Regions from separate parts of the Oceanimonas sp. CAM02 genome, predicted to be linked through region 1. Evidence: predicted binding sites of a transcription regulator. Region 1 holds the regulator's gene; each other region holds the start of a gene.
The links. Region 1 encodes sigma-54, which starts transcription at its own class of promoters, with help from an activator protein. Its sites were predicted from a motif close to TGGCACNGTTTTNGCTT; they were not measured.
Positions count from the first base shown of each region.

Region 2: the regulator sigma-54 is predicted to act here: its motif matches at 1,859-1,875, upstream of flhA (flagellar biosynthesis protein FlhA).
Region 3: the regulator sigma-54 is predicted to act here: its motif matches at 1,855-1,871, upstream of dksA (RNA polymerase-binding protein DksA).
Region 4: the regulator sigma-54 is predicted to act here: its motif matches at 2,252-2,268, upstream of R0I78_RS09290 (Na(+)-translocating NADH-quinone reductase subunit A).

Region 1 covers NZ_JAWJBK010000027.1:43,082-46,860, reverse strand. Annotated here, with positions in the region: gene lptA (lipopolysaccharide transport periplasmic protein LptA) at 1-213, shown strand, start outside; gene lptB (LPS export ABC transporter ATP-binding protein) at 215-940, shown strand; gene R0I78_RS09075 (RNA polymerase factor sigma-54) at 984-2,420, shown strand; gene hpf (ribosome hibernation promoting factor) at 2,445-2,732, shown strand; gene ptsN (PTS IIA-like nitrogen regulatory protein PtsN) at 2,735-3,181, shown strand; gene rapZ (RNase adapter RapZ) at 3,192-3,779, shown strand, end outside.
Region 2 covers NZ_JAWJBK010000004.1:177,614-181,392, forward strand. Annotated here, with positions in the region: gene fliR (flagellar biosynthetic protein FliR) at 1-651, shown strand, start outside; gene flhB (flagellar biosynthesis protein FlhB) at 653-1,786, shown strand; gene flhA (flagellar biosynthesis protein FlhA) at 1,912-3,779, shown strand, end outside.
Region 3 covers NZ_JAWJBK010000016.1:38,145-41,923, forward strand. Annotated here, with positions in the region: gene R0I78_RS05040 (EAL domain-containing protein) at 1-302, shown strand, start outside; gene thpR (RNA 2',3'-cyclic phosphodiesterase) at 299-820, shown strand; gene sfsA (DNA/RNA nuclease SfsA) at 897-1,601, opposite strand; gene dksA (RNA polymerase-binding protein DksA) at 1,887-2,339, shown strand; gene gluQRS (tRNA glutamyl-Q(34) synthetase GluQRS) at 2,355-3,278, shown strand; gene pcnB (polynucleotide adenylyltransferase PcnB) at 3,330-3,779, shown strand, end outside.
Region 4 covers NZ_JAWJBK010000029.1:13,674-17,452, reverse strand. Annotated here, with positions in the region: gene R0I78_RS09295 (NADH:ubiquinone reductase (Na(+)-transporting) subunit B) at 1-665, opposite strand, end outside; gene R0I78_RS09290 (Na(+)-translocating NADH-quinone reductase subunit A) at 669-2,012, opposite strand; gene R0I78_RS09285 (BolA family protein) at 2,378-2,695, opposite strand; gene R0I78_RS09280 (alpha-ketoglutarate-dependent dioxygenase AlkB) at 2,749-3,339, opposite strand; gene R0I78_RS09275 (methyltransferase) at 3,402-3,779, shown strand, end outside.

The sequences.
Region 1 (3,779 bases):
CGGGAAATTCACTATGACATGGCGGCCCGCACCATCACCCTGATCCGGGAGGCGGAGCTTAAGCAGGACGATAACATCGTTACCGGCTACCGTATCCGCTACTTTATCGACAAGGAACAAATGGAAGCCGAGAGCCAGGGCGGCAAAGACAGGGTAACCACCATCTTTCTGCCGGAGCAGGTGCAGAATTTCGACAACCAGAGTAACGACTGACATGGCCAGACTTAAAGCACGCGGGCTGCAGAAAAGCTACAAAGGCCGCAAGGTAGTGGCAGATGTCAGCCTGACGGTAAATACGGGCCAGATAGTGGGATTGCTCGGCCCCAACGGTGCCGGCAAAACCACTTCCTTTTACATGATTGTAGGCCTGGTGCAGCGGGATGCAGGCAGCATCACCATAGACGACAATGACATCAGCCATGAGCCTATGCATGTGCGGGCCCGCGCCGGCATTGGCTATCTGCCTCAGGAAGCGTCCATTTTTCGCCGCCTGAGCGTGGCCGATAACCTGATGGCCGTACTGCAGACCCGCAAGGATCTGAACGCCGACGGCCGTAACGAAAAAATGGAACAGCTGCTGGAAGAGTTCAATATTGTCCATATTCGTGACAGTCTCGGTATGAGTCTGTCCGGTGGTGAACGCCGGCGGGTGGAAATTGCCCGGGCACTGGCGGCAGATCCGCGCTTTATTCTGCTTGATGAACCTTTTGCCGGCGTTGATCCCATCTCTGTGCTTGATATTAAGAAAATTATATTACATCTGAAAGATCGAGGCCTGGGCGTACTGATCACCGATCACAATGTGCGTGAGACGCTGGATGTATGTGAAAAGGCCTATATTGTCAGCCACGGGCACCGTATTGCTGCTGGCACACCAGCTGAAATCCTGGCCAATGAGCAGGTCAAGAAAGTCTATCTTGGTGAACAATTCAGCCTCTGAAGGCACCGCTTCGCGCGGTTGATATGGAAGGACGTTAGCATACATGAAGCCGACTCTTCAGTTACGCCTTGGCCAGCAACTGACCATGACCCCTCAGCTGCAACAGGCCATTCGTCTGCTGCAGCTGTCCAGCCTTGAGCTGCAGCAGGAAATTCAGCAGGCACTGGACAGTAATCCGCTGCTGGAGCAGGAGGAGCCGGACAGTATCAGGGTTGAGGATAATCGCAACGAGGAGCAAATTGCCGCAGACAGCGCCATGGAACGTAATCAGCTTTCTGAAGAGCTGCCCATGGACACCAGCTGGGAGGAAGTTTATACCGCCTCTCCGGTCAGTGGTGGTGCCGGTCTGCCGGAAGGGCTGGAAGATAATGTCTATCAGGGAGAAACCACCGAAACGCTGCAGGATTACCTGATCTGGCAAATGAACCTGACTCCCTTCAGTGATACCGATCAGGCCATTGCCCTTGCGATTATCGATGCCGTGGACGATGCAGGCTATCTCACCGCCGATATTGACGAACTGTTAGCTGCAGCCTCGGCCGACGAGCTGGGCATTGAAGCCGACGAAGTAGAAGCCGTGCTCAAACGCATTCAGCATTTCGATCCCATCGGCGTAGCTGCCCGCAGCGTGCAGGAATGCCTGTGTATTCAGCTCGACCAGTTTCCCGCCAGCACCCCCTGGCTGGCAGAAGCCCGGTTGCTGCTGGAACAGCACATGGATCTGCTGGGTAACCGCGACTACCGTACTCTGCAGCGCAAGACCAGGCTGAAAGAAGACGAGCTGAGAGAAGTTCTGAATCTGATCCAGCAGCTTGAACCCCGCCCCGGCAGCAGCATTATTCAGGGCAGCTCCGAATATGTTATTCCGGATGTGGTGGTCACCAAACGCAACGGTGCCTGGGTCGTGGAACTCAACCCGGAGGCCATGCCCAAGGTACGCCTGAATCAGACCTATGCCGCACTTGCCGACAAGCCCCGCAATAGTGAAGACGGCCAGTTTATTCGTAATCATCTGCAGGATGCCAAGTGGTTCCTTAAAAGTCTCGACAGCCGAAATGAGACGCTGCTCAAGGTTGCCAATTGTATTGTTGAACAACAACAGGCATTCTTTGAGTATGGAGAAGAGGCCATGAAGCCCATGGTGCTGAACCATGTGGCCGAGGCAGTAGAGATGCATGAGTCCACCATCTCACGCGTGACCACACAAAAGTTTCTGCACTCGCCCCGGGGCGTGTTTGAGCTTAAGTATTTCTTCTCCAGTCATGTGGGCACCGACGATGGTGGTGAATGTTCATCCACGGCAATTCGTGCTCTGATCAAAAAGCTGGTCGGAGCAGAAAACCCGGCCAAGCCGCTGAGTGACAGTAAGATTGCTCAGTTGCTGGCCGAGCAGGGGATTAAGGTGGCCAGGCGTACCATCGCCAAGTACAGGGAGTCACTGGCCATCCCCCCTTCCAATCAGCGTAAACGCCTGGTTTAAAGGCAACGACAGAAGGAAGACGTTATGCAAATTAACCTGACCGGACACCATGTAGAAATCACAGATGCACTGCGTGACTATGTTAATAGCAAGTTTACCCGGCTGGAGCGCCACTTCGACCACATTACCAATGTGCACGTCATCCTTAATGTAGAAAAAATGCAGCAAATTGCCGAAGCCAAACTGCACGTCAGTGGTGGTGAGCTGTTTGCCAACGCCCAGCATGAAAATATGTATGCCGCCATCGACGGACTCATTGACAAGCTGGATCGTCAGATCATCAAACACAAAGAGAAGCTCAAGCAAAAGTAACCATGGAAGTCGCCGACATACTAAGCAGGGACTGCACGCGCAGTGCAGTTCCCTGCACGAGCAAGAAGCGTGCTCTGGAAATTATCAGCGAGCTGGCTGCCGAACATTTGAATATCGGCAGCCAGCCGCTTTTTGACTGTTTGCTGGCCCGTGAAAAGATGGGCACTACCGGCATCGGTAATGGCATTGCCATACCTCATGGTCGTATTGGCAATGACAACAAGGCGACCGCGGTACTGCTGACTTTTGCCGAACCGGTAGAATTTGATGCCATCGACAATCAGCCGGTTGGTCTGGTGTTTGCGCTGCTGGTGCCGGAGCAGGAATGTAAACAACATCTGAAAACGCTGTCCTTAATTGCTGAAAAGCTCAGCAACAAACAGATTTGCCGGCAGCTGCGTCAGGCCGGCAGTGACGAAGAGCTTTATCAAATCATGATTTCTGCCTGAAGGAGCCTATATGCAGCTGGTGATTGTGAGTGGTCGTTCCGGGTCCGGTAAAACCGTCGCCCTGCGGGTGCTTGAAGATCTGGGTCACTACTGCGTCGATAACCTGCCGGTTGAGTTACTGCCTGAGCTGGTCCGCCTGCGCCAGAACCGGCCCGGCGCGGTTGCGGTGAGTATAGATGTGCGCAACCTGCCCGACAGCCCCGATAAGCTGGAAGCCTTTCTGGCCGAAGTGCGGGCCATGGACGAGGTGCAGGTATCCAGTTTCTTTATTGATGCCGAAAACGCAGTATTGATCCGCCGCTTTGGCGATACGCGGCGACTGCACCCTCTCTCGCGCCACAGCCTGACTCTGGATGAGGCCATTCGCGAAGAAACTCATCTGCTGGCCCCCTTGTCTTCCGATGCGGATCTGCGTATCGACACCTCAAGCTTAAGCATTCACGATCTCAGCGAAATTATTCGCGAGCGTATTCTTGGCAAAAAAGAAAAAGAGCTGAACTGGGTATTTGAGTCTTTTGGTTACAAATATGGCGTTTCCAAAGATGCTGACTTTGTGTTTGATGCCCGCTTTCTGCCCAATCCTCATTGGATTGCCGAG
Region 2 (3,779 bases), on a different contig from region 1:
GTGGCCATCACCATTGCCGTGGCCCCTGTGCTGCCGGCCATGCCGGCGGTGGAGCTGTTTTCGGTGGAAGGGTTTCTGGTGAGCATACAGCAGGTACTGATTGGTGCCGTGATTGGTTTGTTATCGCAGTTTTTGCTGCAGACCTTTGTGACCGCCGGTCAGATCATCGCCATGCAAACCAGTCTGGGCTTTGCCTCCATGGTGGATCCACTCAATGGCCAGTCTGCGCCCGTGGTGGGCCAGCTTTATTTGATGCTGGGCACCTTGCTGTTTCTGGCGCTGGACGGTCATCTGGTGATGATAGAAGCCATCGTACTCAGTTTTACTTCTGTGCCGGTATCGGCAAGTGGCTTTAGCGTGGGTGACTGGCAAAACCTGGCGAGCCTGCTTACCCTGCTGTTTCAGGCAGCGGTGGCCATGGCTCTGTCGGCCATTGTGGCCATGCTGCTGATTAACTTCAGCTTTGGGGTCATGACCCGGGCGGCACCCCAGCTGAATATTTTCAGCGTGGGTTTTGCCATCAGCATGGTGTGCGGCTTGTTTATTATGTGGCTGACCCTGGGCGGCTTTATGGATCATTTCGAGAATCAGTGGTTACGCCTGCAACTGGTGATGTGCGACACCCTGAGACTGACCTGCGAAGGAGGCTGATATGGCAGAGTCGGACGGTCAGGAAAGAACAGAACAGCCCACGGAGCAACGGCTTCGGCAAGCCCGTGAAAAAGGCCAGATCCCCCGTTCCAAGGAGCTGGGCACGGCCGCGGTGCTGCTTAGTGCCGCGGCCGCACTGTTCATGCTGGGAGACGCACTGGGTACCGCCATGTCGGCGGTGTTTGCCGCCAGCTTTGAACTGGAGCGGGCCGCCATTTTCGATCCCGAAACCATGATGCCGGCGCTGGCCTCGGCCATTGGCGGCATCATGTGGCCGTTGCTGGGCATGTTTGCGGTAGTGCTGGTGGCCGCCCTGGTGGGTAACAGCCTGCTGGGGGGCTTTAACTTTAGTACCCAGGCCATGATGCCAAAATGGAACCGGCTCAGTCCCATGAGTGGTATCAAACGCATGTTTGGCGTGCAGGCACTGGTGGAGTTGTTAAAATCCATCGCCAAGGTGGTGTTCATTGCCACCATTGCCATCTGGTTGCTGTGGGGGCAATTCGACAATATTCTGCGTTTAAGCAGTGAAACCCTGAACCTGGCCATGAAAGACGCACTGGAGCTTTTGCTGTGGATGGGGCTGGGTTTGTGTCTGGCGCTGCTGCCCATTGTTGCCATTGATGTGCCGTTTCAGGTGTGGAACCACACCCGCCAGCTGAAAATGACCCTGCAGGAAATAAAAGATGAATACAAAAATACCGAGGGCAAGCCCGAGGTAAAAAGCCGTATTCGCCGTCTGCAGCAGGAAATGGCCAACCGCCGCATGATGGCGGAAGTGCCCACCGCCGATGTGGTGGTGGTCAACCCCACCCATTTCTCAGTGGCCCTGCGCTACGACAAGGATAAACCCGGCTCGGCTCCGGTAGTGGTGGCCAAGGGGCTGGATGAAGTGGCCCTTAAAATCCGGGAAATAGCCCGGGAATATAAGGTGCCGGTTATTTCTTCTCCGGCGCTGGCCCGGGCCGTGTACTTTTCCACCAAGCTGGATCGGGAAATTCCCGACGGTCTCTTTGTGGCGGTGGCCCAGATCCTGGCCTATGTGTTCCAGCTGAACGCCTGGCGCAAAGGGCAGGGCAATAAACCAGTGCCGCTGAAAGACGACTTGCCCATTCCCGATGAATACCGGGTGTGATTGACTTAAAGGGATTAGGGATTAGGGATTAGGGATTAGGGATTAGAATCGGCCCCAGTCCCTGTAAATTTATGGCGCACTTCTTGCATTCTCACCGCCACTATCAATAAACCGCAGCGAGTGTCATGGAGTTAAGGGCAAGGCTTTCTCAGGCTAAACAGTGGACCCGTTGGTTACATTCGGGCATGGGTACGCCTTTGCTGGTGCTGGCGGCACTGGCCATGGTGGTGCTGCCCATTCCGGCATTAATGCTGGATGTGCTGTTTTCGTTCAATATTGCTCTGGCACTGGTGGTTTTGCTGGTGGCGGTATATACCCAGCGCCCTCTCGACTTTGCCGCCTTTCCCACCGTTTTGCTGGTAGCCACTCTGCTGCGGCTGGCGCTGAACGTGGCCTCTACCCGGGTAGTACTGCTGGAAGGGCATCAGGGAGGCAACGCTGCCGGTAACGTGATTGAGGCCTTTGGCTCTGTGGTTATTGGCGGCAACTATGCCGTGGGCCTTATCGTCTTTCTGATTTTGATGATCATCAACTTTGTGGTGGTGACCAAGGGTGCCGGCCGTATTTCGGAAGTGAGCGCCCGCTTTACCCTGGATGCCATGCCCGGTAAACAGATGGCCATCGACGCCGACCTTAATGCCGGCATTATCAATCAGGATGAAGCCCGCACCCGGCGGGAAGAGGTCACACAGGAAGCCGACTTCTACGGTTCCATGGACGGTGCTTCCAAATTTGTAAAAGGCGATGCCATTGCCGGCATTATGATCCTGTTCATCAATATTATCGGCGGCTTTATTATCGGCATGGCTCAGCACGAGCTGAGCTTTGGTGAAGCAGGGCGTGTCTACACTCTGCTGACCATAGGTGACGGTCTGGTGGCGCAGATTCCGTCCTTGTTGCTGTCCATTGCCGCCGCCATAATTGTGACGCGGCAAAATACCCGGGAAGACATGGGGCAGGCCATGCTGGGTCAGCTTTTTGACAATCCGCGCTCCCTGTCCATTGCTGCCGGCATTCTTATTGCCATGGGACTGGTGCCGGGCATGCCCCATTTTGCCTTTTTGCTGCTGGGTGGCCTGGCGGCTGGCGGTGCCTGGTGGATGCACAAACGTCGCAAGGAGCAGGCCGAGCAGCAGCAGGAAAGCAATGCTCAGGCACCGGCGATAGCAGCCAACGAAAACCGCGAACTCAGCTGGGACGATGTAAACCAGGTAGACACCATAGGGCTGGAAGTGGGTTACCGGCTGATCAGTCTGGTGGATGTGTCTCAGGGCGGCGAGCTGCTCAGCCGCATCAAGGGCGTGCGCAAAAAGCTGTCTCAGGAGCTGGGCTTTCTTATTCCTGCCGTGCACATACGTGACAATCTGGAGTTAAGCCCCAATGAATATCAGATAACCCTGATGGGGGTCAGCTCCGGGGTGGCCGATATCTACCCAGAGCGGGAGCTGGCCATCAACCCCGGTCAGGTGTTCGGCCCGGTGCAGGGCATAGACACCCGGGATCCCGCCTTTGGGCTGGAAGCCACCTGGATTGGCCGGGATCAGATAGAAAACGCCCAAAGCCTGGGTTACACAGTGGTGGATGCCGCCACCGTGGTGGCCACTCACCTCAGCCAGCTGCTGACCAACAATGCCTCTCAGCTGCTGGGTCATGAAGAAGTACAGAACCTGATTGATCAGGTGGGCCGCACTCAGCCCAAGCTGGTGGAAGGGCTGGTACCCAATACGCTCAGTCTGGCGCTGGTCACCAAGGTGCTGCAGAGCCTGCTGAACGAAGGGGTGTCCATTCGGGACATGCGTACCATTTTGCAGACCCTCACCGAATACGCGCCCAAGAGTCAGGATCCGGAAGTACTGACCGCCGCCTGCCGTATTTCTCTGCGCCGCTTTCTGGTGCAGGAAATTGCCGGCACCGAGCGGGAGCTGCCGGTTATTACGCTGGCACCTGAGCTGGAACAGATCTTGCAGAACTCTTTGCAGGCGGGTGGTGCTCA
Region 3 (3,779 bases), on a different contig from region 1:
TGTCGCAACTGCGCCAACTGCCGTTCAACTCCCTCAAAATTGACCGCTTGTTCATCAAGGATCTGGAAACCAGCCTGGTGGATCAACAAATGGTAGAAGCCATTACCGCCATGGTGCACAAGCTCGACCTGATGGTGGTAGCAGAAGGCATAGAAACAGAATGGCAAATGGCATTTCTTGCTGCTGCCGGCTGTGATCATGGCCAGGGCTTTCTGTTCGCCAGACCGCTTCCGGCAGCCGATGCACTGCAATACCGCGGCCATAACATACGATCAAAAGGCGATCAAAAAGCAACGGTATGACTGAAACGAACAATCGCCTGTTTCTGGCCTTCGCCGCCCAGCAGCTGGCCCCTGAGCTGACATTATTACAAAACCGGCTGGCGCTGCCGGGCCGGCGCGTTCCTCCCGGGCAATTCCATATGACTCTGCATTTTATGGGTCAATGCACACCCGAACAGCAGACCTCTTTGCTGGCCCAGATAGACCGCCTGACACTGCCTGCCTTTGCCCTCACTCTGGATCGGCTGGGCTGCTTTGCCAAAGCCGGCGTTATCTGGCTGGGGCCAAGCGCACCGCCTGACTCTCTGATGAAGTTATACGAGACCGTAGAGCTGAAATGCCGGGCTTTGGGTGCCGGCAAGCCCCACCGCGCCTACCGGCCTCATATTACTCTGTTCAGAAACTGTACCAGTGAGGCGCTACCACCCATAGCGCCACTGCATTACCGCCCGGACAGCCTGTGCCTGTATCGCTCCGAGCTGACCGCGCAGGGGCCGGTTTATCACTGCCAGAAGCGCTGGCCTTTGAAAAGGGAATAGGGACTAGGGAGCAGGAATGTCGGTTATCGCAGCGCTATTCCGCTCCTGCAGACGGCTTTCAACGACACTTCGGTGTTTAAACCTCCACCGGTACTGGCTTGGTCAGGGTCATGCCTTCTGGTGAAATCGTTGCCTTCCAGGCCTGGCATTCCACGCCGGCGGCAACGGCTTCGCGCACCAGAGCGGCGTATTTGGGATCCAGATGCTCTGCGGGGCTGACCCGCTCAATGCCGGTGTGCAGCACGCAAAACAGCATCACCGCTCTGTGACCGGCCTTGGCGCATTCCATCAGCTCGCGCACATGTTTTTGTGCCCGCAGGCTTTGCGTATCCGGAAAAAAACCGGCCCCGCCACCTTCATGCAGGGTCACGCTTTTCACCTCCACATAACAGTCGGGCCGGCCTTCGCCGCTCAGTAAAAAATCAATGCGGCTGTTTTCACTGCCATAGCGCACTTCGGCCCGCACTCGTTCATAACCGGCCAGTGCCGGAATTCGCTGTTCACTCAGCGCCTCGGCCACCAGCTGATTGGCCCGGCTGGTATTCACGCAAATAAAATCACCGGCATCATTGCGGCTCAGCTCCCAGGTATGGGCATATTTTCGCCTGGGATTATCGGAAGTGGAGTAAAATACGGTCCAGCCCGGCTCGGCACACCCCGTCATCCGGCCGGTATTGGGGCAATGCAGCGTCAGCTCCCGCCCCTCCGCCTGCACATCGGCCAAAAAACGTTTATAGCGCCGAATCAGCCGCCCGCAGCCCAATGATGAGGAAAAATCCAAAATAAAACCTATAGTTGTTGAAATGATACGGAATGGTAACCGTAACAAGGTTTCAGGCTCCAGACTTGAAAAGCGCTCACTTCGCCCCCATCTGGTGGGGTCACCATAAGAAAGCATGGACTCTTTGGTGACATGGTGGTGGTGTTTATATAGCCAGATTGTGCCGTACGAAGACCACTTTCGCAGAAACAGCACGGTAAAATTGCTTTGCCATTATGCTTTCTGCTATAGATAGCCGCTTCTCAAATTTGGTTGGCGCAATATTTGCTTTTTAGGAGATACAGAATGCCAGCAGTCGAAACCAAAAAATCTCTCGGTATTCTGGCTATTGCCGGTGTTGAACCCTACCAGGCCAAGCCCGACGAAGAATACATGAACGAAGCGCAGAAGACGCACTTCCGCAAAATTCTGGGTGCCTGGCGCAATCAATTGCGCGAAGAGGTGGATCGCACCGTGGGCCATATGAAGGACGAAGCCGCCAACTTCCCGGATCCGGTAGACAGAGCCGCCCAGGAAGAAGAATTCGCCCTTGAGCTGCGTGCCCGCGACCGGGAACGTAAACTGATCAAAAAGATCGAAAAAACCCTGCAGAAAATCGAAGAAGACGATTTCGGCTTTTGCGAGCACTGCGGCGTGGAAATTGGCATTCGTCGTCTTGAGGCCCGTCCCACTGCCGATCTGTGTATCGACTGCAAAACCCTGGCCGAGATCAAGGAAAAGCAGATGGCCGGTTACTGACCGGTCAGTATATCCATGAATAACACAGCGCCCGACCGCTATACAGGGCGCTTTGCCCCCTCTCCCAGCGGTCCCCTTCATTTTGGTTCTCTGATTGCCGCTCTTGGCAGCTACCTGCAGGCCCGCAGTCTGGCAGGGCAATGGCAGGTGCGCATTGAAGATCTGGACCCGCCCCGGGAAGTTGCGGGGGCAGCCGATGATATTTTACGCACCCTTGAGGCCTTTGGCCTGCACTGGGACGGTGCCTTGGTATATCAGAGCCAGCGGCATGAGCGTTATCAGCAGATACTGGATGACTGGGCCAGCCGCGGGCTTACCTATTACTGTCACTGTACCCGCAAACAGATTGCCGCCGCCGGGGGGCTCTACACCGGCCACTGCCGGAAACTGGGACTGGCAGCAAAAGGTGCCGCCGTGCGGTTGAAAATGTTCAGCCCCGTCTATGGTTTTCACGATCAGCTGCAAGGTGAGGTGCGCGTGGACGAGCGCCTCGCAGAAGAAGATTTTATTGTGCGCCGGCGCGACGGCTTTTATGCCTATAACCTGGCGGTAGTCATTGACGACATGGATGCGGGCATCACACAAGTGGTGCGCGGTGCCGATCTGCTGGAGCCCACAGCGCGCCAGATTGCACTCTACCGTTTGCTGAATGCTCCCGTACCCGACTGGCTGCATTTGCCCCTGGCGGTATTTCAGGGCAATAAGCTGTCCAAGCAAAACCATGCGCCTCCCCTGAATATAAAAGCACCAGGTGAGGCCTTGTGGCAGGCCCTGACGTTTCTCGGGCAGCAGCCACCGGCAGACTTGTTTGGTGCCGGTGCAGATGAATTGCTGGCCTGGGCCATTTCGAACTGGCAGCTGAATAAAGTGCCTTCGAGGCCAGATATTGAGCTGAATTGCGCCGACAGTTCGCATTTTCAGCGCCCTGCGCTATCATAGTGCGCCGATTTTTCAACCCCGACCCTCGCGAGGTGTCCTATTTTTTCCCAGATTGCCGGCTTTTGTAAAAAGCTGCTGACCCGACAACAGGAGGCGTTGCCCTTGCAACCCGTGGTACTGACGCGCGACCAGCATGGTATTTCGCGCCAACAAATCAGTGATAACGCCCTCAAGGTGCTCTATCGCCTGAACAAGGGTGGCTATGAAGCCTACCTGGTAGGCGGTGGCGTGCGCGACCTGCTGCTGGGCCGCCAGCCCAAAGACTTTGACGTGGCCACCAATGCCACACCGGAGCAGGTAAAGGGGCTGTTCAGCAATTGCCGGCTGGTGGGCCGTCGCTTTCGTCTGGCCCATGTGCTGTTTGGCCGGGACGTGATTGAAGTGGCGACCTTTCGCGGCCATCACCACAGCGTGAACACCAGCAAGCATGTGTCTTCCCGCTCCAAGGAAGGCATGCTGCTGCGGGATAACGTGTACGGCACCATCGAAGAAGATGCCGAA
Region 4 (3,779 bases), on a different contig from region 1:
CCAGAGATCTCGGCCGGATAGGCAAAGAACAGGAAAGCACGGCCTGCCAGTGCCGGGTTAAGGAAGTTTTTGCCGGTACCGCCAAAGATTTCCTTGGCCATGACCACACCAAAGGTGATGCCCAGCGCCGCCTGCCACAGCGGCAGGGTTGCGGGTACGATCAGTGCGAACAGTACGGAAGTTACGAAGAAGCCTTCGTTTACTTCATGCTTGCGCACAGAGGCAAACAGCACTTCCCAGAAACCACCGACAATAAATACCGTCAGGTAGATGGGCAGGAAGTAGGTGGCACCCAGCAGCATTTTACTGCCCCAGCCGGCACCTTCGCCCAGGGTCGCCCCCAGACCACTGGCCAGACTGTAACGCCAGTTGCCATCAATCACACCAGCCAGATCGGCCGGGCTGTACATGCTGGTGAGGGCCGCAATGGCCTGGCCACCGGCGTTGTACATACCAAAGAACATGGCCGGGAAAGTGGCCATCCACACCATGATCATGATGCGCTTCAGATCGATGCTGTCACGTACATGGGAGGATTTACGGGTAACCATGCCCGGAGTGTAAAGTACGGTAGCAACCGCTTCGTACAGAGCGTAAAACTTCTCGTATTTACCGCCCTGCTCAAAGTGGTGCTCCATGTTTTCCAGAGTCTGCTTTAAGCTCACTTCTTAGCCCTCCAGCTCAATCTTGGTCAGGCACTCACGCAACACCTGGCCATAATCGTATTTGCCCGGGCAAACATAGGTGCACAGCGCCAGATCTTCTTCATCCAGCTCCAGGCAGCCCAGGCTTTGGGCGCTGTCGGTGTCACCGGACAGCAAATCACGCAGCAACAGGGTCGGCAGAACATCCAGCGGCATCACGCGCTCATAGTTACCAATTGGTACCATGGCACGGGCAGAGCCGTTGGTGGTCGTGGTCAGGTCAAACAGCTTGCCCTTGGCCAGATGGCCCAGGTAAGCACGGGTAACCGAGAACTTGTTGGAACCCGGAGCCAGCCAGCCGAACAGTTCCTTCTCGCGGCCTTCCTTCAGTGCGGAGACCTGCAAATGGTAGCGACCCAGATAAGCATGCGGACCATTAGCGTTGGTGCCGGCCAGTACCGAGCCGGAAATCACGCGGTTTTCACCCTCCTGCAGCTCGCCGGCAGTCAGCTCATCCAGAGATGCGCCGATACGGGTGCGCAGCAGGCGGGGCTTGTTCACCACGGGGCCGCCCAGAGCAACCACACGGTCGGTGCAGATTTCACCGCTGGTGAACAGCTTGCCAAAGGCAATCACGTCCTGATAGTTGATGTACCAGACCACCTTGCCGGGTACCACAGGATCAATGAAATGAATGTGGGTACCGGCCAGACCAGCAGGGTGCACACCGCTGAAAACGTGTTCTTTTACGTTCGCGGAGTTGGCCTGTGGCAGGCTGCCTTCACCTTTACATACATGCACCTGGCCGTCGGTCAGGCGGCTCAGCACCTGCAGACCATCGGTAAACGCCTGGGCGTTTTCCTTGATCACCAGCTCGGCATTGGCACTGAGCGGGTTGGTGTCCATGGCGGTCACAAAGATGGAGCGCGGAGCAGAGTCCAGCGCCGGCACCTTGCTGAAGGGGCGGGTACGAAGCGCAGTCCACATGCCGGATTCAACCAGCTGCTCCTGCACAGTTTCACGTTCCAGTTTGGCCAGTTCGGCAGAGCTATAGCTTTGAAAAGTAATCTGCTCTTCGCTGTCGTCTACGGCAATAACAACAGACTGCAAAACACGCTTGGCACCACGGTTGATTTCAACCACGGTACCTGCGGCGGGAGCTGTGAATTTAACGCCAGGATTCTTTTTATCTTCAAACAGAATCTGACCTTTCTTGACGCGATCCTCTACCTTGACGTGCATGGTAGGGCGCATACCCACATACTCCTCGCCCAGCGTAGCAACGCGCTTGATGGAGGGACCATCGTAGATTACTTGCTCTGGTGCCCCGGCAATTGGGAGGTCCAGTCCTTTTTTAATTGTAATCATACTCACTTGCACTACTTGTTAGGGGAAGACAGGTACTTGCCATGAAAAACATGACAACATGCTGATGAGTCGCTACCGGCATGTTGGCATCGCCCTGACAACAGCACGACTACACTCCGGTAACATCCAGCCCGATTTAAAAGGCGCGTAATTCTAGCACTTTTAAAGCGGCGGCTGCCACGGCAATTGCTAAAATTTACCGCCGCAGTCAGTAAAACCCGCTTGTTTCATTTTTCACCAAGCAAAAATAAGGCCATGATTTTCAAGGCAGAATCATGCTTTGGTCGCACAAGGCGGAAAAATGGAAGTGATTTCCAGTCACATCGGGCTGGTAACAAATCTGCTAACCACAAATAACAGATGTCTTAAACCGACACTCCCGCCTTGCCCATGCAGTTGGGGCTGTCGGGCACACCGCCACGGGCACGCCATTCGGCAGGCGTCAGGGTATGCAGTGCCAGCGCATGCACACCACCGGCCAGCTCCTCGGCCAGCAGGGTGTTCAGGGTACGATGACGGGCCAGCAGCCGCTGACCTTCAAAGGCATCGCTCACCACCACCAGCTTGAAGTGGGTTTCCGAGCCGGGTTCCACTCTGTGCATGTAGCTTTCATTTATCACGTCCAGATGCTCAGGTGACAGCGCAGCCATCACTTTTTGTTCAATGGTGTTCTGAATCGACATGTTAATCTCCGGTGATATTCACAACAAAGGACAGGTCCGACGCTCGGGCACTTTCACCCGGTGCCGGCAAACCGCCGAAATGTGAGGTTGATACGCAAATTTGAATCCCGGGCCATTTTGGGCAGGGCATGCTGCCAATGATGCTGCATTTGCCCCGCCATCACCAGCAGACTGCCGTGCTCCAGCCATAATTCACGCTGCTCCCCCTGATGATGACGCAGCAAAAAACGCCTGCCTGCTCCCAGGCTGACCGACGCTATCATGGGGTCCCGGCCCAGCTCGGGCTCATTGTCGGCATGCCAGCCCATGCTGTCCTGGCCGTTGCGGTAACAATTAAGCAGCACACCATCAAAGGGCTGACCGCAAATTCGCTCAAGACGGCCGGCTATTTCCTTTACCAAAGGATGCCAGGGCTCAGGCGCACGCTGCCGGCCGGAATAACGATAGGGCCAGTCGCCCATCCAGCAGGACAGCCGCGGCTCATTCAGCTCACGACCAAACATCATTAACCGGTGCTGCTGCCAGGGAATGCTTTGCTCAAGCTCGGCCTGCCAGGCACCGGCTTCGGCGGCAAAGGCGTCCGGCCACCATAAAAGACGGCCCTGCTTGAGCGTGAGCCACTCTGGCTCTGACCATAGCTGCATGCTGATTTTCCTCTTTAAACTGCTAAAATGCCGCTCTTTGCAAATAATCAGGCATCAACCCCATGAATCATCACTTTCCTCTTGCCGAGGGCGGCGAGCTGACGCTGCACCGCTACCCCCGCCAGGCCCGCCACGGTCTGCAGGCCTGGGAAGCGGCGGACGAATATATCATGAACGAACTGGCCACCCTGGAGTGGGACCGGACTGCTCCCCTGGTGATTCTTAACGATGGCTTTGGTGCCCTGACGCTGGGCCTGCACCAGTACCGGCCCTTTACCGTTACCGACTCCCGGGTAGCCGGGCTGGCGCTGGCTGCCAACGCCGCCGACAACGGGCTTGAGCCTGAGTGGCACTCGCTCACCAGCCTGGACGAGTTGCCCGCCGCGCCCGGCCTGGTGATCCTCAAGCTGCCCAAGACCAATGCCATGCTTGAACACCAG